One region of the Bhargavaea ullalensis genome, then DNA from elsewhere that is predicted to be linked to it. Evidence: predicted binding sites of a transcription regulator. Region 1 holds the regulator's gene; the other holds the start of a gene.
What was found. The regulator LexA, encoded in region 1, represses DNA repair genes until DNA is damaged. The targets are predictions, from matches to a motif close to CGAACATATGTTCG.

Region 1 (14,857 bases):
CCGTTGACCTGCCCAATTTCATTGAAGGGAAGACCAATGAAGCCGAGCTTTACGGGCTCAGCAGGGAAGAGGGCAGGGAAATCGCCGCATTTTACGGAACAAACGCGGATGCGGTGTTCAAGTTTGCCCATGCCGCAGGTGCCGGGGACGGGCTGAGCGCTGCGGACCGTGGCCGGATCCTTTACTCGGTCCATCAAGAGATGGCCGCCGTGCCCGCAGACTTTCTCGTGAGGAGAAGCGGATGGCTGTTCTTTGACGTGGAGAAGGCGAGGGCGGTCGGTCCTCAGGCGGCCGCTTATATGAAGCGGCTGCTCGGCCCTTCGGCGGAGCGGCGCGGAGGGAAGGAAGAACTCAGGCGCCTGCTCGGCGAAACGGCAGGACGGGAAAGGTGATGAGGCAATGGACAGAATGACGATTCATATGACGGACGGGCAGATGATCAGTGCCTTTGTGCTGGAGCCCGCCGGCACTCCAAACGGCCACATCCATTTGCTTCACGGGATGGCGGAGCATATCGGCAGATACGAAGGGTTTGCAAAGCGGCTCAGGGATGCGGGGTACATCGTCAGCGGACACGATCACCGGGGCCACGGAGAGACATGCCGGATGAACGGCATCCGGGGGTATTTTGCAGAGAAGGACGGCTTTGAACGGGTTGTAAGGGACGCCTACGAAGTCATCTCCTTCCTCCGGGCAACACATCCTTCTCCGGATTTCACTTTGTTCGGCCACAGCATGGGATCGTTCGTCGCCAGGAGATACGCCCAGCGCTACGGAAGCGGCCTGGACCGGGCGATCTTCATGGGTACCGGTGCGCATCCGGGCCCTCTTCTTTCGGCGGGGCGTACCGTCGCTGCCGCTTATTCGGCAGCCGGGGCGGAAAAAGAGCCGAACCAGCTTCTGAACTCCCTCACATTCGGCAGCTACAACAGCAAGTTCAGCGACGAAGGGTCTCCGTTCGCCTGGCTCTCTGAGGATGAAGAGGCAGTCCGTGCCTACATGGATGATGAAGATTGCGGATTCGTCTCGACCACCGGATTCTTTTCGGATCTGTTCGACGGCCTCGACCTGATCCACCGCGACCGGGAAATCCGCAAGATGCCGGCTTCCCTTCCGGTGCTGATGATTTCGGGTTCGTCGGACCCCGTCGGCGAAGAGGGAACGGGGGTTTTCAAGGCGGCCCGGCAGATGGAGAAAAACGGCGCAGAACGAGTGACCGTCCTGCTGCTGGAAGGGGGACGCCACGAGATCCTGCATTCCCGCCACAGAGACGCCGTCGTCCGCTTCGTGCTGGAATGGATCCGGAAATGGGGAGGCAAATGAACCGCTGGCCCGAGGTGGTGGCGATTGTCGGCCCGACCGCTTCGGGAAAAACGGCACTGAGCGTCCGGCTTGCCGAAGAAACCGGCGGGGAAGTCATCAACGGTGACGCGCTTCAGGTTTACCGGGGCCTTGATATCGGCACGGCCAAGATAACGGCAGAGGAAATGCGCGGCATCCCGCATCATCTGTTTGACATATTGGACCCGTCGGAAAGTTTTTCGGTGTTTGATTACCAGCAGCGGGTACGGGAAAAGATCCGGGAAATCAGCGGACGCGGAAGGCTGCCGATCCTTGTCGGGGGAACCGGGCTGTATGTTCAGGCGGTCCTTTATGATTTCCGCTTCACGGAAAGCCGCACCGATCCTGATTTTCGCCGCAAGATGGAGATGCTGCTGGAGCGGGAAGGGCCGGAAGCACTCCACCGGGAATTGGCGCGGCTTGATCCGGAAGCGGCCCGCGCCGTGCACCCGAACAACACGAGACGGGTGCTCCGTGCACTCGATATTGTCGGGGTGACCGGCAGGCCGCGTGCCGAACTGGAGGACGAGGGAAATCAGCGCCCGGTCTTCCGCCATCTTCTCGCGGGGCTCGATATGGACCGGGAGAAACTGTACGAGCGGATCAACGAAAGATTTGACCTCATGATGGACAGCGGATTCACCGGAGAAGTGGAACGGCTTGCCGCTGCGGGACTGGTGGACAGCCAGGCGATGAAAGCGATCGGCTACCGTGAGATTGCCGCTGCGCTGGCCGGGGAAACCGGGATGGAAGAAGCCGTGGAACTGGCCAAACGGAACACGCGCCGCTATGCAAAGCGCCAGCTCACCTACTTCCGGAACAAGCTGGACGTCCACTGGCTGGACGCGGGTTCGGGCACTGAAAACAATTTGACGGAAATTCTGAAATTATTGAAGGAATTCGATGATGGGAGCCGAATGTAATTAATAACGGAGTGATCCATCAAAAAGAGAGAGCGGAGGAGTATGCAATGAAGCCGGTCAATATCCAGGACACGTTCCTGAACCAACTGCGCAAAAACGGTGTGTTCATCACCGTCTTCCTGACAAACGGATTCCAGCTGAAGGGACAGATCAAGTCCTACGACAACTTCACCGTCCTGCTTGACTCGGACGGCAAACAGCAGCTGATCTACAAGCACGCCATCTCGACGTTCGTCCCGTCGCGTCCCATCAACCTGGCACCGCCCGAAACGAAGAACGAAGAATAAGAAAAGCCTCCGGGAGCGGCCGCTCATCCGGAGGCTTTTTATTGTGTTAGACCGGGGGCCGGCAATCAGGAAACGAGCTTGCGGACGGGCAACCGCCATCCGAAGCGGGCCGAGAAAATACGGAGCACCGCCACTGTCGCTGCGACCAGGTAAAGCCCCCAGTCGGCCATCCCTGCACCGAGTGTGACCGCAATCCCGGCAATCGCGGCCCAAACCGCATAGATTTCCTTCCTGAGGACGAGCGGCCGCCTGCCCGCGAGAAGATCGCGGATCATGCCGCCTCCGGCTCCCGTCAGGACGGCAGCCACAATCGTCGCAGACATGCCGAGGCCGAGCTGTACCGCCATCATCGCCCCCTGCACGGCAAAGGCGGCGAGCCCGACGGCGTCAAATGAAGTGCCCCATCTGGACCAGTGCCGGATGAGCCGGTTCGGAAACAGGAAAATGACCGTAATCGACACGAGGGCGATCCGGAACAGCATCTCCTGTTCCCATAGGGCGGAAACCGGAACGCCGATGAGCACGTTTCGGAATGCCCCTCCGCCGAACGCAGTCACAACGCCCAGCATATAAACACCAAAGAGATCGTATTCCTCTTCCATGGCAATGACGGCACCCGAAACCGCAAATGCGACCGTGCCGATCATGCTCAGTACTTCCCAGGCCAATTTACATTCCTCCCAATCCGCCGCCGGCCGTTCTACAAAAGTGTATCAAAGAAGCCTGGTTATGCAAGGTCCCGGAACAGGGCCGCGGCGCGTGTTATACTGAAGGGGAATCTTTGCAACCAGAGGAGACGTAACGATGAATTCATTTTTGAACACACTGCCGGCTGCCGGCGGACGGATCGGACAGTGGCTCGAAGAATCGGAAGGCAAAATTGCCCCCTTACTGAAAAAAACCGATGAAACGGCCCTTTTCAACCAGGCAAAAGTGCTTGCCGCATTCCGCGATAACCGCGTATCGGACCATCACATGAATCCTTCGACAGGCTATGGATACGACGACGAAGGCCGCGACGTGCTGGAACGGGTTTATGCAGCCGCATTCGGCGCGGAGGCGGCGCTCGTCCGGAACCAGATCATTTCGGGGACGCACGCAATTTCCATTGCGCTGTTCGGCATTCTCCGTCCGGGCGATGAACTGCTTTATATCACCGGTCAGCCGTACGACACACTTGCCTCGATCGTTTCGGGACCAAAGGGGCAGGACACGGGATCCCTGAAGGACTTCGGTATTTCCTACCGCCATCTGGACCTCAACGCGGACGGCACCGTCGATTTTGAGGCAGTCCGCGGGGCGGTCGGTGAAAAGACGAAGATGATTGCCATTCAGCGCTCAAAGGGCTATTCGCTGCGCCCGAGCTTCACCGTCGGCCAAATCGGTGAAATGGTGAAGGAAATCCGCAAGATCAAGCCGGAGGCCGTCATTTTCACGGACAACTGCTACGGTGAATTCGTCGAAGAAAGGGAACCGACCGAGGCGGGTGTCGACCTGATGGCCGGCTCGCTCATCAAGAACCCGGGCGGCGGGCTTGCCAAAACGGGCGGCTATCTTGCCGGCCGGGCTGAACTGATCGAGAAATGCGCTTACCGGATGACTTCTCCGGGTATAGGAGCAGAGGCAGGTGCATCCCTCGGAACCTTGCCGGACATGTACCAGGGGTTCTTCCTGGCGCCCCACGTGACGGCGCAGGCCGTGAAAGGGGCCATTTTCACATCGGCGATGCTGGAGGCTGCGGGCATGGAGACGTCTCCCCATTACTCGGCGGACCGCACGGATCTGATCCAGTCGGTTTCGTTCGGGAACGCCGATCAGATGATTCGCTTCTGCAGGGAAATCCAGTCCAATTCCCCGGTCAATGCCCATTTTGCCCCGGTTCCTTCTTACATGCCCGGTTATGAAGACGATGTCATCATGGCAGCCGGAACATTCGTCCAGGGCTCGAGCATCGAACTGACTGCGGACGGACCGATCCGGCCGCCGTACACGGCCTACATCCAGGGCGGGCTGACTTATGAGCACGTCCGGATTGCCATTATGAACGCCCTCGCCTCCCTGGAGAGCGAAGGCCTGCTTGACTAATTGAAAGGATGGTAACGTGAAAAACATTACAAAGGAAGATATCAAGAGTGACATACAGGAGCGCAACGTCAACTTTATCCGGCTGCAGTTCACCGACATTCTCGGCACGGTGAAAAATGTGGAAATCCCGGTGTCCCAGATCGACAAGGCGCTCGACAACAAAATGATGTTCGACGGCTCGTCGATCGAAGGCTTTGTGCGCATCGAAGAGTCGGATATGTATCTTGTGCCGGACCTGGACACTTGGACGGTGTTCCAGTGGGACACCGGATCCGGAAGCGTGGCACGGCTCATCTGCGACGTCCACCGTGCGGACGGGGAGCCGTTTGAAGGAGACCCGAGAAGCAATCTGAAGCGGGTGCTCAAAGAAATGGAAGACCTTGGCTACACGCATTTCAACATCGGCCCCGAGCCGGAATTCTTCCTGTTCAAGCTCGGCATGGACGGTGAGCCGAGCCTGGAACTGAACGACTACGGCGGATACTTTGACCTGGCGCCGACAGACCTCGGTGAAAACTGCCGTCGCGACATCGTCCTTGAACTCGAGTCTCTCGGCTTTGAAATCGAGGCATCCCACCATGAAAATGCCCCCGGACAGCATGAGATCGACTTTAAGTATGCGGACGCCATCCGGGCATGCGACAATATCCAGACGTTCAAGCTCGTCGTCAAGACGATTGCGCGGAAACACGGACTGCATGCGACATTCATGCCGAAACCGCTGTTCGGCGTGGCGGGATCCGGCATGCACTGCAACATGTCCCTGTTCAAGGAAGGAAAGAATGTCTTTGAAGACCCGGAAGGCGAAGAGGGCCTGAGCGGGGAGGCCTACCAGTTCATGGCGGGGCTCCTTCAGCATGCCCACGGATTCACCGCCATCACCAATCCGACGGTGAACTCCTACAAACGGCTCGTTCCCGGCTATGAGGCGCCGGTGTATGTGGCGTGGTCAGGTACAAACCGGAGCCCCCTCATCCGCATCCCGACATCACGCGGGCTCAGCACGCGGATCGAGGTCCGGTCCGTCGATCCGTCGGCGAATCCTTACCTGGCGATGGCCGTCCTGCTTGGAGCCGGGCTCGAAGGGATCCGCGGAAGCATGGAGCCGCCGGAATCGGTCGACGAGAACATCTATGAGATGAGTCTCCGGGAAAGACGCAGCATGGGCATCGAGGACCTGCCCGCAAGCCTGAAGGAAGCCCTCGACCAGCTCGAGAAGGACGAAGTCATCAAACGGGCGCTCGGCAACCATATCTATAAAAACTTCATGGATACGAAAGAAGCGGAATGGAACATGTTCCGCACGACCGTCCATCCATGGGAGCGGGAACAGTATATGAAAATGTATTAAAAAGCACAAGAAAACCGGCGGAAGCAATACATGCTTCCGCCGGTTTTTTCGTGTGCGCAAAAGCGGAATCGGCGGGCGGGCCGGCCATGCGTGGAACGAAATTTTCATATCTCTGTGAGAGAACGCATAGAAATGGGTGTCCGGAACAGCCGCATAGGACCTCCGGACACCCGCGGGTGATCACTGGATATGCCGATAGACGCCAATGACTTTGCCGAGAATGGAGACATTCTCGACGACAATCGGCTCCATCGAAGAATTTTCCGGCTGCAGCCGGAAATGTCCGGCTTCCTTGAAGAAGCGCTTGACGGTCGCTTCGTCCTCTTCAGTCATGGCGACAACGATTTCCCCGTTGTTGGCCGTGCTTTGCTGCCTGACCACCACATAGTCACCGTTGAGGATGCCCGCCTCGATCATGGACTCTCCCATGATCTCCAGCATGAACAACTGGTCCTCTGCACCGCCGTATGATTCGGGCAGCGGGAAATACTCTTCGATGTTCTCGACCGCCGTGATCGGCAGGCCGGCAGTGACTTTACCGACGATCGGCACCTGGACGACATGCGGTTTCTCGATGTTGCCGCCGTCGAGCTCCAAGACCTCGATGGCACGCGGTTTCGTCGGATCCCGGCGGATGAGTCCCTTGTTTTCCAGTCGTGCGAGGTGTCCGTGCACGGTGGAACTGGAGGCAAGGCCGACGGCTTCTCCGATTTCCCTGACGGACGGCGGATAGCCCTTTGTCCTGACTTCCTCTTTGATGAAGGTCAGGATCGCCTCCTGCCTCTTGGACATCTTTTTCAATCCATTCACCTCTTCTTTGGCTCGATTCTACTTGTTTCCAGTATATCAGCCGTCTCAATGAAATGCAAACATAGGTTCGAGGATTGGAGTTGACAAAAACACCTGTTCGCATTATGATGGGGCTATCATACGAACATGCATTCGAAAAACAGATCAGGAGGCTCAACCATGGACTTTATCCGCAACCATTCATTCTCGTTTTCTTTCATTTTACTGGCAGTGATCCTGGCGTTCGCCATGCCCGACGGTGCAGAAGAGCAGGGGGCAGGCACGCAGGAAGTGACGGTCGCCCAGGGGGATTCCCTGCTGTCGCTGCACGCACAGACTGACACTTCACTGCCTGCAGACCGCTGGGTGGAGGAAGTCCTCCGGCTCAACGGCAAGCCCGACACAACTTTGCTGGCCGGCGAGACAATCATCGTTCCGGCTACGCCGGCCTACTCAGACGATATCCTCCTGGCCGGTGGAGACAAATGAAGCGGGGAGAGGACACATGCGTGCTCTACTGCCGGGTGAGCACCGAAAAAGAAACGCAGGACTTGTCGCTTGAGCGCCAGGAAGAGGAACTTCTTGCCTTTGCCGATGAGCTGGGATTCCCGGTCGGCGGGGTGTTCCTTGACCGCCACAGCGGCTACGACATGGACCGTGACGGACTGCTGGACCTGATTGACCACGTCAGGGAAAACGGAACGAAAGCCGTACTGGTTCAGGATGAGACACGCCTTGGCAGAGGAAATGCCAGGGTCGCCGTTTTACATCTGCTGAGCAAGGCCGGCGCCTCCACTTTTACACTGACCGACAAGGGGCCGGTCGCCCTCAATGAAATGGACACGATGCTGCTGGAAATCCTGGCCATCGTCGAAGAGTACCAGCGCAAGATGCACAATGCAAAGATCAAGCGGGGCATGAGAAGGGCCGTGGAAAAAGGCTACCGGCCGGAGAGGAACCTGAAAAAGAAAGGGAATCCGGAAGGAAGGGAGCGGATTGACGTTCCGCTCGCCGAGATTGTGAGCCTGCGCGACAAAGGGCTGACGTTTGAGGAAATTGCCTCCACGTTGAGAGGGCTGGGCCATGATGTCAGCAAGGCGACGGTGCACCGCCGCTTCAGGGAATATATTGAAAATGGGGAGCCGAGCGAATGAGTTGCGCCGGCTCCTCTTTTTTCTTAGGCTTAAATGCATAGCCCGGTGCCCGGTCGCCATTATAAGGCGGCCGTCTTTTCGTCCGGAGAGCACCCGCTGCTGACACGGTTCGGTGCGAGATGTCCGGGTATAGAATAAAGAACACGCAAGCGCGGGGAGATCGGTTGTTTCTTCCCGGCACTTCGAAACCCGAAAGGAGATTGACCATGCTATCACAAGAAAAAATCGCACGCATCAATGAATTGGCCAACAAGAAAAAGACCATCGGACTATCGATGGAAGAAGCGAAGGAACAGTCCGCACTCCGCAAGGAATACCTGGACGTGTTCCGGTCATCGATGAAAGACACCATCGAAAATGTCACTGTCATCGACCCGGAGGGCAAAGACGTGACACCAGAAAAAGTGAAGGAAGCAAAGAAAGGAAAATACCCGAACTGACCGGCTGTTTGAAGGCAGGTTGTAAAGAATCCTTTCCTCGACTAAACTAAAGAGGCAGTATCAATCGTACGTGAAAGGATGTCGAAAATGCCGACAAACGCAGATGCTCTAGCAATCACCACGATTCGCACGCTGTCCATCGATGCGATCGAAAAAGCCAACTCCGGCCACCCTGGTCTTCCGATGGGTGCCGCACCGATGGCTTATACCCTCTGGACGAAACATCTTCATCACAATCCCGCCAATCCAAAGTGGTTCAACAGGGACCGCTTTGTCTTGTCTGCAGGCCACGGCTCGATGCTGTTGTACAGCCTGCTCCACCTGGGCGGCTACGACCTGCCGCTTGAGGAGATCAAGAACTTCCGCCAGTGGGGATCCAAGACACCGGGCCACCCGGAATACGGCCACACGGCAGGCGTGGAAGCCACGACGGGCCCGCTCGGACAGGGAATCGGGATGGCAGTCGGCATGGCGATGGCAGAGCGGCACCTGGCTGCAACCTACAACAAGCCGGGCCACGACATCGTGGATCACCATACATTCGCGCTCTGCGGTGACGGCGATCTGATGGAAGGTGTCGCCAACGAGGCCATTTCCCTTGCAGGTCACCTGCAGCTCGACAAACTGATTGTCCTCTATGACAGCAACGACATCACGCTTGACGGCGAACTCGGCATGAGCTTTTCCGAAAACGTGAAAAAGCGCTTTGAATCCTACGGTTGGAACTACCTCCGCGTGGATGACGGAAACGACGTGGAATCCGTTTCAAATGCAATTGCCGAAGCGAAAGGCAACAAAGGCGGCCCGACAATCATCGAGGTGAAGACGATCATCGGATACGGCTCGCCGAATAAGTCCGGCAAAGCGGACGTGCACGGCGCCCCGCTCGGCGAAGATGAAATGAAGCTCGTCAAGGAATATTATAACTGGACATTCGAAGAAGACTTCCATGTCCCGGATGAAGTGTATGAAACATTCCGCGACGCCGCGAAACGTCAGGGCGAAGGTCCTGAACAGGCGTGGAACGAGCAGCTGGAGGCTTACCGCAAAGCTTATCCGCAAGAGGCGAAGCAGCTCACCGATGCGATCGAGGGGCGCCTGCCGGAAGGATTCGACAGTGGGCTGCCCGTGTATGAAACCGGAAAATCGGTCGCCACGCGCAGCGCATCCGGAGATGCCATCAATGCCCTCGCAAAATCCGTGCCGTCGCTCTTTGGCGGAAGTGCCGACCTTGCAGGTTCAAATAAAACGGCGATCAAAGGATCGGCGGACTTCCTGCCGCACGATTACGCGGGCCGCAATATCTGGTTCGGCGTCCGAGAGTTTGCAATGGGCGCGGCACTCAACGGCATGGCGCTCCACGGCGGCCTGAACGTGTTCGGCGGAACCTTCTTCGTATTCAGCGACTATGTCCGCCCGGCGATCCGGCTGTCCGCACTCATGGGCGTGCCGGTCACCTATGTCTTTACGCACGACAGCATTGCGGTCGGCGAAGACGGACCGACCCATGAGCCCGTGGAGCATCTCGCATCGCTTCGTGCCATGCCGCATCTGTCGGTCATCCGCCCGGCAGACGGCAATGAAACCGCAGCGGCCTGGAAGCTGGCCGTGTCTTCGGAATCCGTTCCGACGGTCCTCGTCCTGTCCCGGCAAAACCTGCCGGTGCTCGAGCATACTGCGGAACTGGCATCCGAAGGCGTTTCGAAGGGGGCGTATGTCGTCTCCGCTGCGGAAGGCGGAGAGCCGGACGGACTGCTTCTGGCAACCGGGTCCGAAGTCGCGCTAGCGGTGGAAGCCCAAAAACGGCTCGCCGCAGACGGAATCCGCGTGAATGTTGTGTCCATGCCTTCCTGGGATCGCTTTGAGCAGCAGGAGGACGCGTACAAAGAGAAAGTCCTGCCTTCTGCCGTCAAGAAACGCCTGGCCATCGAAATGGGCGCTTCGTTCGGCTGGCACAAGTATGCAGGCGGCGAGGGCGACGTCCTGGCCATCGACACATTCGGCGCCAGCGCACCGGGCAACACCGTCATCAGCGAATACGGATTCACTCCTGAAAACGTCGCAGCCCGCTTCAAGAAGCTGCTCGGCTGACCCAACCCATCAAGCCACCGGTGCTCCGGAGAGGACATTGTCCTCTTCGGAGTTTTTGTAATTACACGTCCTCCGCTTTTGGTTCATCCAGCTGCGCGGGCCAGACCCTCGGGGTCATAAGTCATGATGCGCCGCGAAGCAGGCTTCGCTCTGCATCCTGCCTTATGCCCGTCGGGTCTTGGCAGGCCCGCTCCGCTTTTGGTTCATCCAGCTGCGCGGGCCAGACCCTCGGGGTCATAAGTCACGATGCGCCGCGAAGCGGGCTTCGCTCTGCATCCTGCCTTATGCCTGTCGGGTCTTGGCAGGCCCGCTCCGCTTTTGGTTATTCGACAAAAGTAGTGGGGTTCTTCTCCGTAACCTGACACGGTTTTCTGCATAAAGCCGGTATGATGGTTAAAAAAGAGGGGGCGCGGTCATGCGGGTGTATACCATCTATGAAGTGAAAGGGGATCACCGGTCGTTTGTCATCGGCCGGGAGTCGTTGCTTGAGGAGATGCTCGGCGGCGATCACGGCAGCCGTCCGGTTCACCGGGAGGACGGCCGGGAAGTCCGGTACCTGTGCAGGCCGATATGCCGGGAAGCGGTGTCCGAGGCGTTGATGGGCAGATTGGACGGACGTTTTCCGGAAATGGGGCGTGACGGGGAGGAGCTGATCTTCCACCATCCCGTGAAGGGTACGATCCGGATCGGTTTCGGGCCGTACAGCCTGACGGTCGGTTGCGAGGGCACGCGGATGCTGGATCTGGACTTGTTTGCCGGGCTGGCCGGCGTCAGCGGCCATTACTTTGCCGTGAGGGAAGGAAGCCGCGAGTGCGGGTGGCTGAAGCCGGTGCGCTTTTGGGAAAGCGGATTTGTGTCTATCCGGGAATTATGCGGAAACAGTAGTCGCTGATAATTTTTTGTTGTATACTTCTCCTTGGTGCACTATCCGTGAAATCGACTGCACGAAGGAGGAACTCTCATGGCGACCGCTTGGTGGATTGTCCTGATCATCGTCGCTTTGCTCGCCGGGGTGGCTCTCGGCTTTTTCATCGCACGTAAATATATGATGAATTACCTGAAAGAGAACCCGCCGATCAATGAACAGATGATCCGGATGCTGATGATGCAGATGGGGATGAAGCCATCCCAGAAAAAGATCAATCAGATGATGGCTCAAATGAACAAGATGAACGACAAGTGATCCAGACAAAAAAACGCGCCTCCTCAAGGGAGTGCGCGTTTTTGAATGGGTTCAGCCCGGCAAAAAGCCGTTGCGGCTGAGAAAACCCTTTACTTCAGCCTCGTATTCCGCGGCATTTTCATTGTATGACTGGGCATGGCCGCCTTTTTCGAACAAGCGGATTTCCTTTGGCTCCGGGGTCAGCCGGTAAAGTTCCCGTGTCATGTCCGGCAGGATGAAATCATCTTCCAGACTGTGAATGTACAGCACGGGCTTTTGGATGTCCGGAGCCGTTTTCCTTGGGGACACGAGGCTGAGGGTGTAGCCGTCCCGCACCCGCAGGAAGATGTTCGCCAGACGGATTGCCAGCCCCGTACGGAACGGCGTGTCTCTTCTGAGGATGTATAGCACCTGATCCGTAAAATCGGAAAACGGGCAGTCTGCCACATAGAAATCCGCGCGGTCCCCGCCCATCCCTGCATAAAGCAGTGCGGTAGCGGCTCCCATCGATTCGCCGTGAATGCCGATGACCGCCTCCTCTCCCGCGTAATTCCGAAGCTCGGCCACCACGGCGGCCAGGTCTGTTTTCTCATAATGGCCAAAACTCGTCGTCTTGCCCTCGGAGTCGCCATGCCTGCGGTGATCATAGATCACGGAGTTGAATCCGAGCCGTTCGAACATCCGGGCATATTTCACCGAGTTGATCTTGTTTTCGGTCACGCCGTGACAGATGATGACGTAGTGATTTGTCTCGAGCGGCTCGAGCAGAACCGCCATGAGCCGGTATCCGTTCGGCGATTCCACCCAGCGCTCCTGTTTGGCGACCGAGTCGTACCAGCCTTCGTCAAACCGCTTCGCATTGATTTCGCGTTGGCGAATAAAGTCGTCTTCTTTCTTTTTCATGTACATCAGTTTGTTGGTGGCGATGAATCCGGCGGCAGAGCCGATGGCGGCGGACACCCCGGCAACGATTCCGGTTGCCACGGCAAACCGTTTTTTTCTGGATTCCATAAGGTGTCCTCCTTTTCCGGATTATTGCTTGGGTTGGCCATTTTGATGCAAAGTATACATCCCGGATGCAAGCGGACGCGAAACGGTGCCGGCAATCTCATCGACCGCCCGGCAAACCGCATCGACAGAAACTCCGGTTGCCACGCCCATACGTTCAAGCATGTAGACGACGTCTTCGGTGGCGACGTTGCCCGTTGCGCCGGGCGAGAACGGACAGCCGCCGAGACCTCCGGCAGAAGTGTCGAACCGGTCAACTCCGGCCTGAAGGGAAGCCAGGATATTGGCAAGTGCCATTTTCCTCGTGTCATGGAAATGTGCCGTGATGAGCAGATCGGGCAATTCTTCCTTCAGCCGGCTGAACAGGCGGTAGCTTTCGGCTGGATCTGCCATGCCGTTCGTGTCCGCGACGCTCAATTCGTCCGCGCCGAGCTCGGCAAATTGCCTGCACAGCTCTAACGTCTTCTCGGGGTCGACGGGGCCTTCAAACGGACAATGGAATGCCGTTGAGATGCAGGCGCGCACGAAAAGGCCGTCTTTTTTCAGCTGCCGGATCTGCGGGGCCAGGCCCTCCATGCTTTCTGCGGTGGAGCGGTTGATGTTTTTCTTATTGAATGAATCAGAGACGCCGACGAACACGGCGATGCTGTCCGCTCCCGCCGCCTTTGCATTTTCGATGCCGCGTTCGTTCGGCGCAAGGACAAACTGCCGGCCGGTGCGAGGGACGCTGTCCATGATCTGCGCCGCATCCCCCATCTGCGGCACCCACTTCGGCGAGACGAATGAAGTCACTTCCATCTCGCGGATGCCCGCATCCTGAAGCGCGCGGATGAACCGGAGCTTGACGTCCGTCGGAACTTCATTCTTCTCATTCTGCAGGCCGTCACGCGGCCCGACCTCGATTATTGTTGCTTCTTTTGGTAAACTGAACATGATGAACCCCCTCCCATCTATCATTTTAAGGATGGGGACGGGGCATGGCAACTTTACAGAGGACGGAAAGGGGTTAGGGGTATGTCAAACGAAGTGGTGATTGTAAGCGCTGTCCGGACGGCGATCGGGTCGTTCCTCGGCGCATTGAAGGATGTTCCGGCAACTGAGCTTGGAGGAATCGTCATCAAAGAAGCGTTGAACCGTGCCGGTGTGGACGGAGGCAACGTAGATGAAGTGATCATGGGCAACGTTCTCCAGGCGGGGCTTGGCCAGAACCCGGCACGCCAGGCCGCGATGAAGGCGGGCCTGCCGGAAACCGTTCCGTCGATGACGATCAACAAAGTATGCGGCTCCGGTCTGAAGGCAGTGCATCTGGCGATGCAGGCGATCAAGGCCGGGGACGCCGACATCATCGTTGCTGGCGGCATGGAGAATATGAGCCAGGCGCCTTATCTGGTAAAAGGTGCACGAGAGGGCTTCAAGATGGGCGACCAGAACCTCGTCGACAGCATGATTTCCGACGGGCTATGGTGCGCGTTCAATGACTATCACATGGGCGTGACGGCGGAGAACCTGTGCGACCGCTACGGGATCAGCCGCGAGGAGCAGGATGAATTTTCGGCCCGGTCGCAGTCCCGTGCAGCGGCTGCCATTGAAGCCGGCCGTTTCAAAGAGGAGATCGTGCCGGTTGAAATCCCGCAGCGCAAGGGAGACCCGGTCGTCTTTGACACAGACGAGTATGTAAAGGCCGGGACGACGGCGGACAAGCTTTCAAAGCTCCGTCCTGCGTTCAAGAAGGAAGGAAGCGTGACGGCCGGGAATGCTTCGGGCATCAATGACGGCGCTGCGGCGTTTGTCGTCATGTCTAAGGAGAAGGCGGACGAACTTGGCATCAAGGGCCTCGCCGTCATCAAGGCCAATGCCAATGCGGGCGTAGACCCTGCCGTCATGGGGATCGGTCCCGTCCAGGCGGTCCGCAATGTGCTTGAAAAGGCGGGGATGGAACTCGCGGACATGGACCTGGTGGAGGCAAACGAGGCGTTTGCGGCCCAGTCGATTGCCGTCGACAAAGAACTCGGGTTTGACCACGACAAGCTGAATGTCAACGGCGGCGCCATTGCGCTCGGACACCCGATCGGTGCGAGCGGTGCCCGGATCCTCGTGACGCTGCTCCACGAAATGGAGCGGCGGGACGCGAAGAACGGCCTGGCGACCTTGTGCATCGGCGGCGGCCAGGGTGTGGCCACAATCGTCACCAGGCCGTGAGAAAGTGAACGCAGGAAGGTGAGCGAA
Region 2 (14,857 bases), on a different contig from region 1:
AAAGTTTAAAGCAAAAAAGCAATTACAGATAGAAATCGTTTTGTCTCTGAAAGGGGAAATGAATGTTGAAGCAGTCGAAGCCGCTGATCGCCACGGTCTGCGCCACCATGCTGCTGAGCTTCGGGCTCGGCGCGGGGAATGCGAGCGCATCCGTGCTGGATGATTTGAAGAACGAGCAGAAACAGCTGGAGCAGAAGAAAGTTGACCTGAACCGCAACATCAATGAAACGAAGACCGAAATCCAGGCGAAATCCGCAGAGATGGACAAGCTGCTTGCCCAGATCAAGACGCTCCATGAGAAGATCAATGAAACACAGGGCAAGATTCAGACGCTTGAAGAAGAAATCAGCGTGACGAAGAGCGAAATCGAAGCACTTCAGGCATCGATTGCAGAACTTGAGCAGAAAATCGCAGACCGCGATGCACTGCTTCGTGACCGTGTCCGCGCCATGCAGGTGACCGGCGGGTCGACAAGCTATCTTGATGTCCTTCTTGGAGCAAACAGCTTCTCCGACTTTATCGACCGGGTATCTGCCGTCAACACGCTCCGCGAAGCCGACCGTGAAATCATCCGTGAACAGAAGGCGGACAAGGAACAGCTGGAAGAGCAAAAGAAAATGGTCGAGCAAAAGCTCGCCGAGCAAGAACAGAACAAGAAAAAGCTTGAAGAGCAGAAAGCCCAGCTTGACGCCCAGAAAAAAGAACTGGACGGTCTCGTGACGAAACTGGAAGAAGAGCAGTCGCGTCTTGAGAAAGAGCAGGCGAACATGGAAGCTGAATACGAAGAAACGCACGAAGTGAGCGAAGAAGTGACGCAGAAGATTGTTGCCGAGCAAAACCGTCTTGCGGAAATCGCACGCAAAGCGGAAGAAGAACGCAAGCGCAAGGCTGCCGCAGAAGCGGAAGCCCGGCGTCAGGCAGCAGCGAAAGCCGCCGCTTCGAGCAAATCACAGAGCGCCTCTTCGTCGGCTGTTCATTCCTCCGGAAGCAGTTCAGCCGCCCCTGCTCCTGCCCCTGCCGTTACATCCGGGGCCTGGACCCGCCCGGCATCGGGCCGCATTTCCTCGACGTTCGGATACCGGGCGATCGGCTGGGCTTCGTCCAACCACGCCGGTGTGGACATCGCCAACGGCATCGGCACGCCGATCGTTTCCGCTGCAGACGGCGTCGTTTCGTTCGCCGGCCAGTTCGGCACTTACGGCAACGTCGTCATGGTCACCCACTCGATCAACGGCACGATCTACACGACCCTGTATGCCCACATGTCCGGCTTCACTGTCAGCAGCGGGCAGCATGTCAGCAAGGGCCAGCAGGTCGGACGGATCGGCGTCACCGGCCGGACAAGCGGACCTCACCTCCACTTCGAACTCCATATCGGAAGCTACGGCAACCCGGTCAACCCGATGCGCTACGTTCCGATCTAAACCGAATCCACCCAGCCCGCCGGCCAGGCGGGCTTTTATCATGGAACGGGTGAGCCGATTTCAATATCCGGACACATTATGAAATCGAAATGGAGCAGAGGGGTGGACGGAAGCGGTCTTCATCCACTACCCTTAAGGCAGAAGCAACAGGAGCGGAGGCGGGACGGTATGCCGGTGACCCGGTGGTTGACCATTTTCAGTTTGACGGTTCCGTCCTCATGGATCGCCGTCCTCATCGCCATGGCGGCGGCATATTCCATTGTCAGGGTCCGTGCGGATAAAGCAGCGGCGGGACTGTTCGCGGATGCCGCTTTCTGGTTCATCCTCGTGTGGAAAGGTTCTTATATCCTGTTTCACTTCGGGGTGTTCATCCGCTCCCCGTTTTCGGTTCTTTACTACAACGGGGGAACGGCCGGGGCCACTCTCGGCCTACTGTCGGCGCTTTTTTTCCTGTACCGTAAAAAAGCGGCGGATCAGGACTGGCTGCTCACGGCGGCCGTCTCCGTGCAGGCGGTTTATCAAACGGCGATGGTGCTGCTGAACCGGACCGGCTGGCTGCCGGGCACCGTCACGATCGCCGGATTTTTGATCCTGCTCACTGCGGTGTTGATCAAGAACGAAAGCTCGGCAGGCTGGACGCTTCAGCTGGCGGTGCTGTTCCCGGTTGTCCATTTGTTCATTGCGGCCATGCAGCCGGAGGGCGTGGGCGGTTTCCCGGTCATCGCCACGGCCGCTTTCAGTGTATATTTCATTTTGCAGAACGTACTTTTAAGCAAAGCAGAACGGGGGGCGCATGAATGAATAAAAAAGTGTTCGGGTCGATCGTGGCCCTGGTCCTCATCGGCGCGCTTGTCGCCATCATGATCAAAAATGCGGCGGGCGACGAGTACAGCGGTCGGCAGGAGCAGCTCAAGCGCGAGCTCGAGGAGACGGGGCAGACTCAGACAGGGGCCCCGGACGAAGAAGAGGTCATCGGCATCGGGCCGGGTGAGCAGGCGCCGGATTTCACTCTGAAGGCGCTGGACGGAGGCGAGATGTCGCTGTCTGACTTCAGGGGCAAGAAAGTCATCCTGAATTTCTGGGCTTCGTGGTGTGGACCGTGCCGCGCGGAGATGCCGCACATGGAGAACTTCTACAAGAAGGAGGCCGAGGAGCTCGGCGTTGAAGTGCTCGCGGTGAATCTGTCTGCTGCAGAGCGTGGAGATGAGCAGAAAGTGATGGAGAACATCACGAACTTCGTCGGCGAATTCGGGATGACGTTCCCGGTGCTGCTCGATTCGGACGGGAAGCAGGGCGATGTCTACAAGGCGATCAGCATCCCGACTTCGTACATCATCGACTCCGGCGGGATTGTCCGCCAGATGGTCCGCGGACCGATGGATGAAGCGATGATGCGCGATCTCGTCAACAGCGTGGAATAAAATCAATGCCGGTTCATGTGTCGTATGATCTTCCGGCCGTTCATACAATTGGACGGAGGAGGAATGCAGATGCGCATGAGCCGGATTTTTTTATTGGCGGCGGTTGCCGCGGCTGCCGGCGGCCTGGTTTATTTCATCATGAACGGCAAGGCGGTGAGCGAGGAGCCGGTGAGCGGCCAGAAGCCGATAGATGAGGCGTATGACCTGATCCGAGAGCGGGCGGTCCACCGTGTCGGGCCGGACGAGCTGGTCGAAGGGGCCCTCCGGGGGATGGCGGATGTGCTGGGCGATCCGTACAGTACATACTTGACCGAGGAGGAGGCGGCCGAGCATGAGGAGTCGCTGTCAGACGAGCGGGTCGGCATCGGAGCGGAGATCACCGAAAGCCGTGGGCGGTTCATCATCGTGGCGCCAGTCCGGAACTCACCGGCCGAAAAAGCGGGCATTCTGCCGTACGACGAGATTGTCCGGGTGGACGGGGAGCGGGTCGAGGGGCGCACGATGAAGGAGCTGCTGAGGCTCATCCGGGGCAAGGAGGGCACGGACGTCGGCCTCACGCTGTTCCGTCCGGATGAGGGCCGCCATGTGGAAGTTTCTGTGAAGCGGGCGGCGATCCCGCAAAAGACCGTCGAGAGCCGCCTGATCGAGCGGGACGGCCACACAATCGGCTACGTCGGCGTATCGATGTTCGGCGAAAAGACCGCCGAAGAGTGGGAAGCCCACACGAAAAAGCTGATCGAAGGCGGCGCGGATGCCTTCATTATCGATGTCCGGGGCAATCCGGGCGGCTATCTCAAAAGTGTCGGACAGGTCGCGGGCTCGCTGCTTCGTCCGGGCACCGTGTTCGCCTACATGGAGGATGCGGACGGGGTGAAGGAGCCGCTTGAGACCGAGGCGCCGGGGGACGAGGAGTATGCAGGGAAGATGCGGAAAATCAAAACCGTGCTCCTGCAGGACAAGGGCAGCGCCTCCGCAAGCGAAGTGCTGAGCGGCGCCCTGAAAGACAATGGCCGGACGTTCGTCGTCGGGACGGTGAGTTTCGGCAAGGGGACCGTCCAGGAGACGATGCCGCTGTCAAACGGCGGGGAGATGAAGCTGTCCACGCGCAAGTGGCTGACGCCGTCCGGTTCCTGGATCCACGGGAAAGGGATCGCTCCGGATCTGGAGTCGGAACAGGGCCCGCTGTACGGCATCCCGTCGATGCCGGTGGACGGCCGCTACCGTCCGGGCGAATACGGAGAGGACGTCGGTTATGCGCAGCGGGTGCTGGCCGCACTCGGCTACGACGTTCCCCGGGCGGACGGCTATTATGACGAGATGACGAAGAAAGCGGTTGAGAAATTCAGGGATGATCTGGACCTGGAGCCGAACCGGGCGATGGACCGCGAGTTCTTCCGGGCGCTCCGCGGGAAGATCGCGGAGCATCAGGCGGACGAGGGGAATGACGAGCAGCTGCAGCTCGCCATCGGCTACATGAAACACGCCCTGAAGACCGGAAATTAAAAAACCGTTCCTATCCACCTCCGCGTTTGATAGAATGGAAGGAAGTTGTACGTTCTATCGGGGATGGTGAGAAGTCAATGATCCAGGAGATATTGTTGGAATTGCTGAAAGCGGCGGGACGTTTTTTCCTGAACCCGCTGTTCTATATCATCCTGCTGTTCTCGGTTCTTCTCGGATATGTCCGGGTGAAGCGGGAGCGGCGGGATTTTCGCGTGCGCGTCGATGAAGGGCTGACCGAGCTGCGGAATGTGCTGAGGGAATCCTGGCCGTATGCGGCGGTCCTGTCCGTCCTGATCGCAGCGGCGGGGCTCGCGGTGCCGAAGGGCTGGCTCGTCCTGTTCTGCGCGGCGATGCTGATTGCGGTCCTGTCGTTCCAGTTTGCGCTCGGCTCCCCGGTGTACGCGGCCGGGGCAGCGCTGGTTGTGTATTGGCTGCTCGGCCATTACCGTGTCAATTCGGACATTCCGCTGCTCGGCTGGACCTATGGAGGCATGACGGAAGACGTGGCGTTCACCGTGCCGCTCATCGCCGGCATGCTGCTGATCGCCGAAGGCCTGCTCATCCGCAGGCGAGCCGCGGAAGATGCGTCGCCGCTCCTGCTGAAGACGGCCCGCGGGCTGAAGGGGGCGGCCTACAGGACGCAGCGGCTCTGGCTGCTGCCGGTGCTGTTCGTCGTGCCGGGAAAGGCGATCGCAGAGTGGCTGCCGTACTGGCCGCAGATCACGCTCGGCGAATCGTCATTTGCGCTCGTCTTCATCCCGGTCGTCATCGGCTTCCGGCAGACGGCCAAACACCGGATGCCGGAAAGCCTGTATCCGGGGCTCGGCAAAGCCGTTTTGTGGACCGGCATCCTTGCATCCGCCGCGTCGTTCCTGTCGTTCTGGCGGATGGAAGCCGGCTGGGCGGTCATCGCCGCTGCAGTGATCGTCCGTGCGGCCATTTCCATCCGGGCGGCTTCGGCGGAGAGCAAGGGCAACTTCGCCGTTTCTCCGAGGAGTGAGGGCGTGACCGTCGCTGCCGTCCTGCCGGGTTCGCCCGCCGACAAGATGGGCATCCTGCCGGGCGAGACGATCCGCAAAGTCAACGGCGTCACGGTGAAGGATGAGCGGGAGCTGTATGACGCCATCCAGGTGAACGCCGCCCATTGCCGGGTGGAAGTGCTCAACCGCGACGGGGAGCTGCGGCTCTGCCAGCACGTCATCTTCCGTCATGACCACCACCGCATCGGCCTGCTCGTCATCCGCTGACCCTGTCAACAGGAGGGAATGAACCATGCTCGAATCCTACGTGCTTAAAATCATCCTGGCGCTATTCATCCCCGGACTGCTCGTCGTCCTGCTCACGCGGATCACGTACCACCACGTTGTCGGGCTCGTGCTGACCGTCGCGCTCATCGCGGCCTCGGTCTACGCCGGCTACACGCATACCTGGCTCCTCTACACCGTCGATGCCCTGTCGCTGACGGCCGGCTTTTACTTCGCCGGCCGGATGAGGTCACAAAAAGGCAGGAAATAAAGAACGTCCCGCATGGCGGCCGATATGGGCCGGTGCGGGACGTTTTTTATTTCGTGAAGCAGACTTTCGGATAAAGATAATGCTTCCGGCGATAAAGATAACGTTTTCCTCAATAAAGATAACGCTTCCCCCAATAAAGATAACGCTTTACCCGATAAAGATAACACTCACCGAAATTCCGCTACTGAGACATTTCTTTATTCCAGGAGCCGTCCGGCCTATTCCTGTTCAGCCGATGATCAGGCTGTAGACCGCCAGAATGGCGATCGTGCCGAGTACGGTGCCCATGACGCCTCCGCCGAACCAGGCGATGGCGACGGCGGCGGCCATGCCGATGACGCCGAACATCAGGTCGGCTTCCTGGGCGTACAGGATGGCGGGGAAAATCAAAGCACCGAGCACCGCATACGGGATGTTCCGGAGCACGCCGGAGACGGAGGGCGGCAGTTCACGACCTTCAAGAAAAGTGAGCGGGATGGCGCGCGGGATGTACGTCACCGCAGCCATGCCGAGAATCATCCACCAATACCAGGATCCCATCATGCACTTTCCCTCCTTTCGGCCGCGTGCCGGATGAGGGCACTGCGGCGGGCATAGATGAGTTCGACGAAAACGGAAGAGGCGAGCGTCGACACCATGATCGCCCAGCCGGTCGACAGCAGCTCCGTCCAGAAAAAGAAGCCGTTCAGCGCTGCTGCGGTGAGCGCCAGCAGGACGACTTTCCGGTTGCCTTTCATCGAAGGGATGAGCAGGGCGACGAACATCGCATACAGGGCGATCGACATGGCTGCCTGCAGGAACAGCGGAAGGTTCGCGCCGATCACGTGGCCGACGCCCGTGAAGAGGACCCAGCTGCCGTACGCCATGAGGATGACGCCCGCGCCGAATGAGGTCCGGACCCGGCCCTCCCCGTGAGTTGAAATGACGGAGAAGGTCTCGTCCGTCACGCCGAACGCATAAACCGCTTTTTTCCAGCGTGGGGCGGGTTGCATCTTTTCGTTGAGCGAGGCCGTCATAAGAAAGTGACGGATGTTCACGATGAATGTATTCAGGACGATCACAATCGGATCGACATGCTTGGCGATCAGGCCGAGCGCGATGTACTGCGAAGCGCCGGCAAAAACTAGCAGGCTCATTCCGACCGCCTCGAGGATCGTCAAACCGGTCGTCTTGGCGAGCAGGCCAAAAGTCAGGGCAATCGGAAAATAGCCGATCGCAATCATGGAGCCGGATTTGATGCCGGCCTTGAATCCGTCTTGCTGCATGGAGATCCCAGCTTTCTGAGTGAATAGTACGAGTTATTATACTACAATTCGGTTAAGGCTTGGACAAGGGATTTTTCAGCCGGGATCATCTGTCGTAAAATAAGGGTAAAGACAGTCAAGAACCGGTCGGAGGTTGGAGACATGGGATTCTCTTTTGACATCGATACTGTAATTGAACTCACGCGCCATTACCGCGCATTCGGTCCGCTCATCGGGTTTCTTCTTCCGTTCATCGAGGCATTCCTGCCATTTTTGCCGCTTTTCGTGTTCGTCATCGCGAACGCCACCGCCTACGGCCTCGTCTTCGGCTTTCTGTTGAGCTGGGCGGGGACCGTCGCCGGCTCCTATGCGGTTTTCCTGCTCATCCGAAAATACGGGGAGACCCGCCCGTTCCGCTTCCTGACGAAAAGCGAAAAAGTGCGGAAGCTGATCCACTGGGTGGAGCGCAACAGCTTCGGGCCGCTGTTTGTCCTGATCTGCCTGCCGTTCACCCCGTCCGCGCTCGTCAATCTCGTCGCGGGTCTTTCAAATATGAAGAAAAAGGTGTACCTTCTGACGCTTATGGCCGGAAAGTTCGTCATGATTGGTACTGCCAGCTTCATCGGCTACGACCTGAAAGCGCTTTTCACGCAGCCGGTGCGCACCGCAATCGTCATCGCGGTCATTGTCCTGCTCTGGTTTGCCGGCAAGCGTCTGGAGGCGCGGCTCAACAAGAAAGTGGAGGCCGATTTCCGCAAGCTTTCCGAGCAGCAGGCCGCCGCCGGGCGGGAAGCGGGGGAGGAAGGGGAAAAAGGTGCCGGCCGGGCGACCTGCAGAAAAGGCGGAAAGTGACCGTCCAAACAACAAAACCGAAGATCCATAAGGCTGCAAGCCGGCCGTCTGTCCCGTTTTCATTCCCGCGTGCCCTTCGGTACAATGGGAGGGAACGGGTTCTTTCATTCTACCGGAAACAAAACAGGAACATTTGTTCTATTTATCGCCGTCGTTTATAATAGAAAAAAGCCATACATAAAGGAGGGGCAGCGATGTCATTCAGATTGATCACGGGGCGTGCGGGCTCCGGAAAGACGACGAGGGTCCGGCTCGAGATTGCGGAGCGGCTGAAAGCGGATCCGCTCGGAGCACCGATTTTCGTCATCGTGCCCGATCAGATGTCCTTCTCGATGGAGAAGAGCCTGTCCACGCAGTACGGGCTTAAAGGCACGATCCGGGCTCAGGTGGCGACGTTCAAGCGGCTGGCATGGCGCATTCTTCAGGAGACGGGAGGCATCACCCGGACCGAAGTGAACGGCTTCGGCTACCGGATGCTCATCCGGAGTTTGCTTGCGGAAAACCGGGATGAGTTCAAGCTGTTCCGGCAGGCGGCCGACAAGCGCGGCTTCACCGAGCAGGTGGAGGAGCTGTTGAAGGAGTTCAGCCGGTATTGCCTGGACTGCACGAAAATGACAGACATGCACGGTGAGCTGGAAAAGGTCGGGGCGCCTCGGGTTCTGCTCGACAAGGCGGATGATCTGGAGCTGCTCATGCAGAAGATCGAGGAGCGGCTCGGGACCGCATATGTCGACAGCGAAGGCTATCTGGCGCTGCTCGCGTCACAGGTTCATTTTTCCGATCTGATCAAGGAAGCGGAAATTTACATCGACGGCTTCGTCACGTTCACGACACGCGAGCTCGAGATTGTCGAGGAACTGATGAAGCATGCAAAGCGCGTCACCGTCGTGCTGCCGATGGAAGATCCGTACAGTTCCGCCGACGGTTCGCAGCTTTTCTTCAATGCCATGGGCAGTGCGGCCCGGCTGTTTGATGCGGCGAAGCGCAACGGCGTGGAGACCGAAGAGGCAGTGCATGAATACGGGCAGCGGCGGTTCAAGAGCCGTGCGCTGGCGCATCTGGAATCGGATTTCGACCGGTATCCCGCCGGGCAGTCTTCTTCGGACGGGGACGTCGAGATCATCCGGGCGGCGGATGCCCGCGCCGAGGTCCATGCAGTGGCGAGACGGATCCGGCGTCTCATGATGGAGGGGATGCGCTACCGGGACATGGCGATTTTGTACCGGCAGCCCGAAGTGTATGATGAGCTGATCGAAACGGTGTTTCCGCTTTATGATGTACCGGTGTTCATCAGCCGGAAAAAGCCGATGCTCCATCATCCGCTCATCGAGTTCAGCCGGTCGGTGCTCGAGGCCGCGGCCGGGGGATGGGAGTATGAGGATCTGTTCCGTGCGATCAAGACGGACTTGTTTTTCCCGCACGGGGGGGACATTCCGGAATGGCGCGACCGGGCGGACCGGCTGGAGAATTTCGTGCTGGCGAACGGCATCTACGGCGACCGATGGTTTGACGAGAAGCGCTGGAAGGTGAAGCGGTACCGGGGCCTGGAGTTCCACAGTCCGGTTCAGACGGACGAGGAGCTGGCGGCGGAAAAAGACCTCCACATGATGAGGGATGCGGTCCGCGAGCCGCTCGCAAACTTCGAGGCGCGGCTCCGGCGGGGACGGACCGGCCGGGACATCGCCGCGACGCTGTTCACGTTCATGGAGGACCTGAACGTGTTTGACAAGATCGTTGACCTGCGCCGCCGCGAGGAAGAGGCGGGGCGGCTGTTTGAAGCGGCGGAGCATGACCAGGCGTGGAACACGTGGATTGAGGTGCTTGATCAGTTTGTCCTCATGTTCGGAGACCAGGAGCGGCCGCTTGCGGAGTTCGTCAAGATTCTCGACGAAGGATTTGATACGCTGGAGTTCGCCCGGATCCCGCCGTCGATCGATGAAGTGACGGTGACGACGATCGACATTTCGCGGCTCATGGACATCGAGGCGGTGTTCGTGATCGGCGTGAACGACGGGGTGCTGCCAAAACGCATCGACCAGGAAGGGCTGTTGTCCGACCGGGAACGGGAATGGTTCATGGAGATCGGGTTCGAGCTCGCACCGACGACGAAGATGCGTCTCATGGACGAATTGTACATGGCGTACCGGGCGTTCACGACTGCTTCGTCGCGGCTGTTCATTTCCTATCCGGCTTCCGACGCGGAAGGAAAGGCGCTCATCCCGTCGCTTTACATCAAACGGATCGCCCAGCTGCTGCCGGACGTCCCGGAATCGGTCGTCCTGAATGACCCATCCGGCCTGCCGGATGAGGAGAGCTGGCGAGAGTACATCAGTCATCCGCGTGCAACGCTGCGCCACGCGTCGATGCAGATGCGGCTTGCAGAACACGGCGGCGAACTGTCGGCTCCTTGGCGGGCGGTCGTTGACTACTACTTGGACGATCCATACTGGTCACCGATCGTCGGGCGGATTCTCCGTCCTGCGACCGGCAGGAAGCGGACGGAGAATCTGGAGGCCGATGTCACGGAGGGCCTTTACGGGGAGGAGATCGCCTCGAGCGTGTCGCGCGTCGAGTCGTACTTCAGCTGCCCGTTCCAGCATTTTGCCAATTTCGGGCTGAAGCTGCAGGAGCGGAGCGAGTACGAGCTGGATCCGCCGGCGATCGGGGACCTGTTCCATGCGGCGCTGAAGTGGATCGCCGATGAAACGGAGCGGACCGGCAAAACGTGGGGAGAGTTGAGCGCAACCGATTGCCTGACGCTCGCCCGGGACGCCGTGGAGTCGATCACGCCGTACTTCTTCAATCAGATCCTGCTTTCCTCCAGCCGTTACCATTACATCAAGCGGAAAATCACCCGCATCATGCAGCGGACGATGCTGTCCCTCTCGAAACAATCAAAGGCATCGGGGTTCCGCCCTGTGGCGATCGAAGCCGCATTCGGACCCGGGGAGACATTCCCTCCGCTGAAAATCCCGCTCAAGCGGGGACGGGCGATGCAGCTGCGCGGCAGGATCGACCGCGTCGACGCCGCGGAAATCGGCGGCACGCCGTACATCCGGGTCGTCGACTACAAATCCTCTGCACGTGCGCTCGACCTGACCGAAGTGTATTACGGCCTGTCGCTTCAGATGCTCACTTATCTAGACGTTGCGCTGCTGCATTCGAAAGAATGGCTCGGGACGGAGGCGCTTCCGGCCGGCGTGCTGTACATGCATGTCCACAACCCGATGGTGCGGGCAGATGCCGGCGTCATGGAGGCACGCGAAATCGAGGCGGAAGCGATGAAGTCCTATCGGATGCGCGGCTATGTCATCGACAATCCGGACGTTGTGCTGGAGATGGACCGCAATCTGGAAGGCTCGTCGGAATCGCTTCCGGTCCGGATGAACAAAAACGGCACCTTCTCAAAAACGTCGAAAGTCCTGAATCCGGCGAGCATCGAGCTCATGCGATCATTCGTCCGGCACAAGCACCGGGAGGCGGGGGACTCGATGATCCTAGGGGACACGCGGGTGATGCCTTACCGGCTGAAAGACAAAATGCCTTGCCAGACGTGCGCGTTCCGGTCGGTTTGCCAGTTTGACCCGGCAGATCCCGAACAGAAGTACAAACACCTGCATCCGCTCTCGCCGGAAGATTCGGTCGTGCGCATGAAGAAGGAGGTTGATGAAGATGAATCACATTCCGGCGAAACCCGCTGATGCGACATGGACGGACGCCCAGTGGCGGGCGATCCATGCATCGGGCAGCGATATCCTCGTGTCCGCCGCGGCAGGATCCGGCAAGACCGCGGTGCTCATCAACCGGCTCATCAAGAAAGTGACCGATCCGGAAAGCCCGATTGACGTCGACGAACTGCTCGTCGTGACGTTCACAAATGCGGCGGCGGCGGAAATGCGCCACCGGATGGCTTCCGCACTCGAGGAAGCGATCGAAGACAATCCGGGCTCCTCGCGTCTGCGGCGCCAGCTGAGCCTGCTCAACAAGGCACAAATTTCCACGCTTCATTCGTTCTGTATGAACGTCGTCCGGCAGTATGCCTACATTCTGGACGTCGATCCCGGTTTTCGCATCGCAGACACGGCGGAGGCGGCGCTGCTCCGCGATGACTGCATCGGCCGCGTGCTCGAAGAAGCATACGGGGCGGATGATCCGGAGCCGGTCTACCGACTTGCCGACAGCTTCACGTCGGACCGGGACGACCAGGCGATCGAAGTGCTGATCGACCGGCTGTACGATTATTCACGTGTCCATCCGCGGCCGGAAGAATGGCTGCGCTCGATCCCGCGCGAATACCACCTGTCCGAAGACGCAGACATCGACCATTTGCCGTTCATCGGCCCGCTGAAGGAAGCGATCCGCCACCGGCTCGAGGAAGCGGCGGCGATGGCCGGAGAAGTCGGCCGCATCGCCCGCATGCCGGACGGACCGGCGCCGCTGGCCGTGACGGCGGAAGAAGACATCGAGACGATTTCCGTCTTGCTGCGCATTCTGTCGGAAGGCACATGGGCAGAAACGTTTGAGGCGTTTTCCGCACTCAGATGGGCCACCGCCGCTTCGATCAAAAAAGACAGCTGCGACATGGACCTCGCCGACCGGGCTAAGAAAAAACGCAATGACGTGAAAAAAATCGTCAATGCGCTGAAAGATTCGTATTTCATCCGGACGCCGGACCGGCTGCTTGAAGAAATGCGGCTCATGGCCCCGATAATGGATACGCTCATCGAATTGACCATCCGATTCGGCCGGCGCTATGCGGAAGTGAAAAAAGACCGGGGAATCGTCGACTTTTCCGATCTTGAGCACCTTGCGCTCGCCATCCTGTCCGAAGAGAAGGACGGCCGTCTTGTGCCGTCGCCGGTCGCAAAGGACTTCCGGGAGCGGTTCAAGGAAGTGCTCGTCGACGAGTACCAGGACACGAACCGCCTGCAGGAAACGCTTGTCGGCCTCGTGAAGCAGGGCGGCAATGAAGACGGCAACCTGTTCATGGTCGGCGATGTGAAACAGTCGATCTACCGGTTCCGCCTGGCGGAGCCGATGCTGTTCCTCGGCAAGTACCTGCGTTTTGACGAAACGGCGGAAGGGACCGGCCTGAAAATCGACTTGAACGCGAACTTCCGCAGCCGGAGCCAGGTGCTCGAGGCGACGAACTATGTGTTCTCCCAAGTGATGGGCGCCCGCGTAGGCGAGATCGAGTACGACGAGGCGGCCGCGCTGAAACCGGGCGCGCCTTATCCGGATGACGGGCACAAGACGGCGCTCACGATCATCCATGATCCTGCCGATGATGAAGACGGGGAAGAAGAAGCGGAGGCGGAATCCGCTACGGATCTCGGCGACGGCGAGACGATCAAGCAGTCCCAGGCAGAAGCGCGCGCCATGATCCGGGAAATCCGGCGTCTCATGGATTCCGGCGCCGAAGTGACCGATCCGTGGAGCGGAAACAGGCGGCCGCTCGAATACCGCGACATCGTCATCCTGCTGCGCTCGATGACCTGGTCCGGAGAAATCGCGGATGAATTCCGGCTTGCCGGCATCCCGGTGTATGCAGACACGTCCGGCGGCTACTTTGATGCACTTGAAGTGATGATCATGCTGAACACGCTCCGTGTGGTCGACAACCCGTATCAGGACATCCCGTTCGCTTCCGTGCTTCGTGCGCCGTTCATCGGCCTCGGGGAAAACGAGCTTGCCCGGATCCGCCTGGCGGCTCCCGGCGAACCGTTCTACGAGGCGCTCAAGCAGTATGTCCGAAACAATGCCGCAACGGGCCTTCCGGCTGCGACCGAAGAGAAGATCCGGCGCTTTTATATTCATTTTGAAAACTGGCGGGACCTCGCACGCCGCGGCTCGCTCGCCGATCTGATCTGGCAGGTGTACATCGACACGCACTATTATGAAATGGCCGGCGCAATGCCGAACGGCAAACAGCGGCAGGCGAACCTGCGCGCGCTCCATGACCGGGCGATCCAGTATGAGCGCACGTCGTTCCGCGGATTGTTCCGCTTTCTCCGGTTCATCGACCGGATGAGAAGGCGGGGGGACGACATGGGCACAGCGCGTGCCGTCGGGGAGCGCGACGATGTCGTGCGGATCATGACGATCCACTCATCAAAGGGCCTCGAGTTCCCTCATGTGTTCGTCGCGGGGATCGGCCGGTCGTTCAACAAGATGGACTTCAACGAACCGTACTTGTTCGACCAGCATTTCGGGCTCGCCGTCAAGGCGGTGGATCCCGACAACCGCATCCAGTATACGTCTCTCCCGTTCCTGGCCATCAAGGAGAAAAAGGAACTGGAAATGCGGGCGGAGGAAATGCGGATCCTGTACGTCGCGATGACCCGGGCGAAGGAAAAGCTTCATCTGATCGGCTCTGTGAAGGACCTGCCCGCCGCCGTCATGAAATGGCAGGAGGGCCAGCTCACTCCGACGGATGCCATGCTGCCGGAATATGTCCGTTCCCGCGCAGCCGGCTATCTGGACTGGATCGGACCGGCTGTTGCCCGCCACCGCGACTTTGCCCCGTTCGGCACGCTGCCCGGAGCACGGCTCATCGATGACCCGTCCGGCTGGGATGTGTCGTTCGTTTCGTCGGATGAACTGGCCGCCTGGGAACCCGGAGTGGAAGAGGCGCTTGCGGAGCAGGCGGCGGACCGGGAGGAAACGTCGGGAGAACTGGATGCCGCGGGAAGGGTTCGGCACGTTTTTGACTATTCCTACCCTCATGCATCGTCGGTGTTGAAGCGGTCGAAGCAGTCGGTCAGCGAAGTGAAGCGGATGTGGCTGCTGGAGAACGCGGAGGAGCCGGATCCGTTTATGACCCGTTCCGACGAGATCCGGCCGGTGTACATGCATGACCGGCCGGAATTCATGCAGGAACGCGAGCTGTCCGCGGCGG

Region 2: addB (helicase-exonuclease AddAB subunit AddB) is a predicted target of LexA. The motif match lies at 8,086-8,099, and genes of this name have one in related genera.

What each region holds. Positions count from the first base shown of each region.
Region 1 covers NZ_JBHLWY010000009.1:15,531-30,387, reverse strand. The annotation lists gene ACFFIY_RS02505 (glycerol-3-phosphate dehydrogenase/oxidase) at 1-392, shown strand, start outside; gene ACFFIY_RS02500 (alpha/beta fold hydrolase) at 400-1,323, shown strand; gene miaA (tRNA (adenosine(37)-N6)-dimethylallyltransferase MiaA) at 1,320-2,264, shown strand; gene hfq (RNA chaperone Hfq) at 2,312-2,551, shown strand; gene ACFFIY_RS02485 (trimeric intracellular cation channel family protein) at 2,617-3,219, opposite strand; gene ACFFIY_RS02480 (methionine gamma-lyase family protein) at 3,356-4,636, shown strand; gene glnA (type I glutamate--ammonia ligase) at 4,653-5,987, shown strand; gene lexA (transcriptional repressor LexA) at 6,168-6,788, opposite strand; gene ACFFIY_RS02465 (hypothetical protein) at 6,957-7,265, shown strand; gene ACFFIY_RS02460 (YneB family resolvase-like protein) at 7,262-7,930, shown strand; gene ACFFIY_RS02455 (DUF896 domain-containing protein) at 8,137-8,370, shown strand; gene tkt (transketolase) at 8,458-10,461, shown strand; gene sirA (sporulation inhibitor of replication protein SirA) at 10,877-11,353, shown strand; gene ACFFIY_RS02440 (YneF family protein) at 11,423-11,644, shown strand; gene ACFFIY_RS02435 (alpha/beta hydrolase) at 11,696-12,634, opposite strand; gene ACFFIY_RS02430 (hydroxymethylglutaryl-CoA lyase) at 12,656-13,564, opposite strand; gene ACFFIY_RS02425 (acetyl-CoA C-acetyltransferase) at 13,646-14,830, shown strand.
Region 2 covers NZ_JBHLWY010000017.1:3,792-18,648, reverse strand. The annotation lists gene ftsX (permease-like cell division protein FtsX) at 1-9, shown strand, start outside; gene ACFFIY_RS04395 (murein hydrolase activator EnvC family protein) at 63-1,424, shown strand; gene ACFFIY_RS04390 (hypothetical protein) at 1,611-2,225, shown strand; gene ACFFIY_RS04385 (redoxin domain-containing protein) at 2,222-2,845, shown strand; gene ACFFIY_RS04380 (S41 family peptidase) at 2,915-4,348, shown strand; gene ACFFIY_RS04375 (PDZ domain-containing protein) at 4,444-5,595, shown strand; gene ACFFIY_RS04370 (CsbA family protein) at 5,621-5,863, shown strand; gene ACFFIY_RS04365 (branched-chain amino acid transport AzlD family protein) at 6,092-6,403, opposite strand; gene ACFFIY_RS04360 (AzlC family ABC transporter permease) at 6,403-7,128, opposite strand; gene ACFFIY_RS04355 (TVP38/TMEM64 family protein) at 7,270-7,959, shown strand; gene addB (helicase-exonuclease AddAB subunit AddB) at 8,154-11,660, shown strand; gene addA (helicase-exonuclease AddAB subunit AddA) at 11,632-14,857, shown strand, end outside.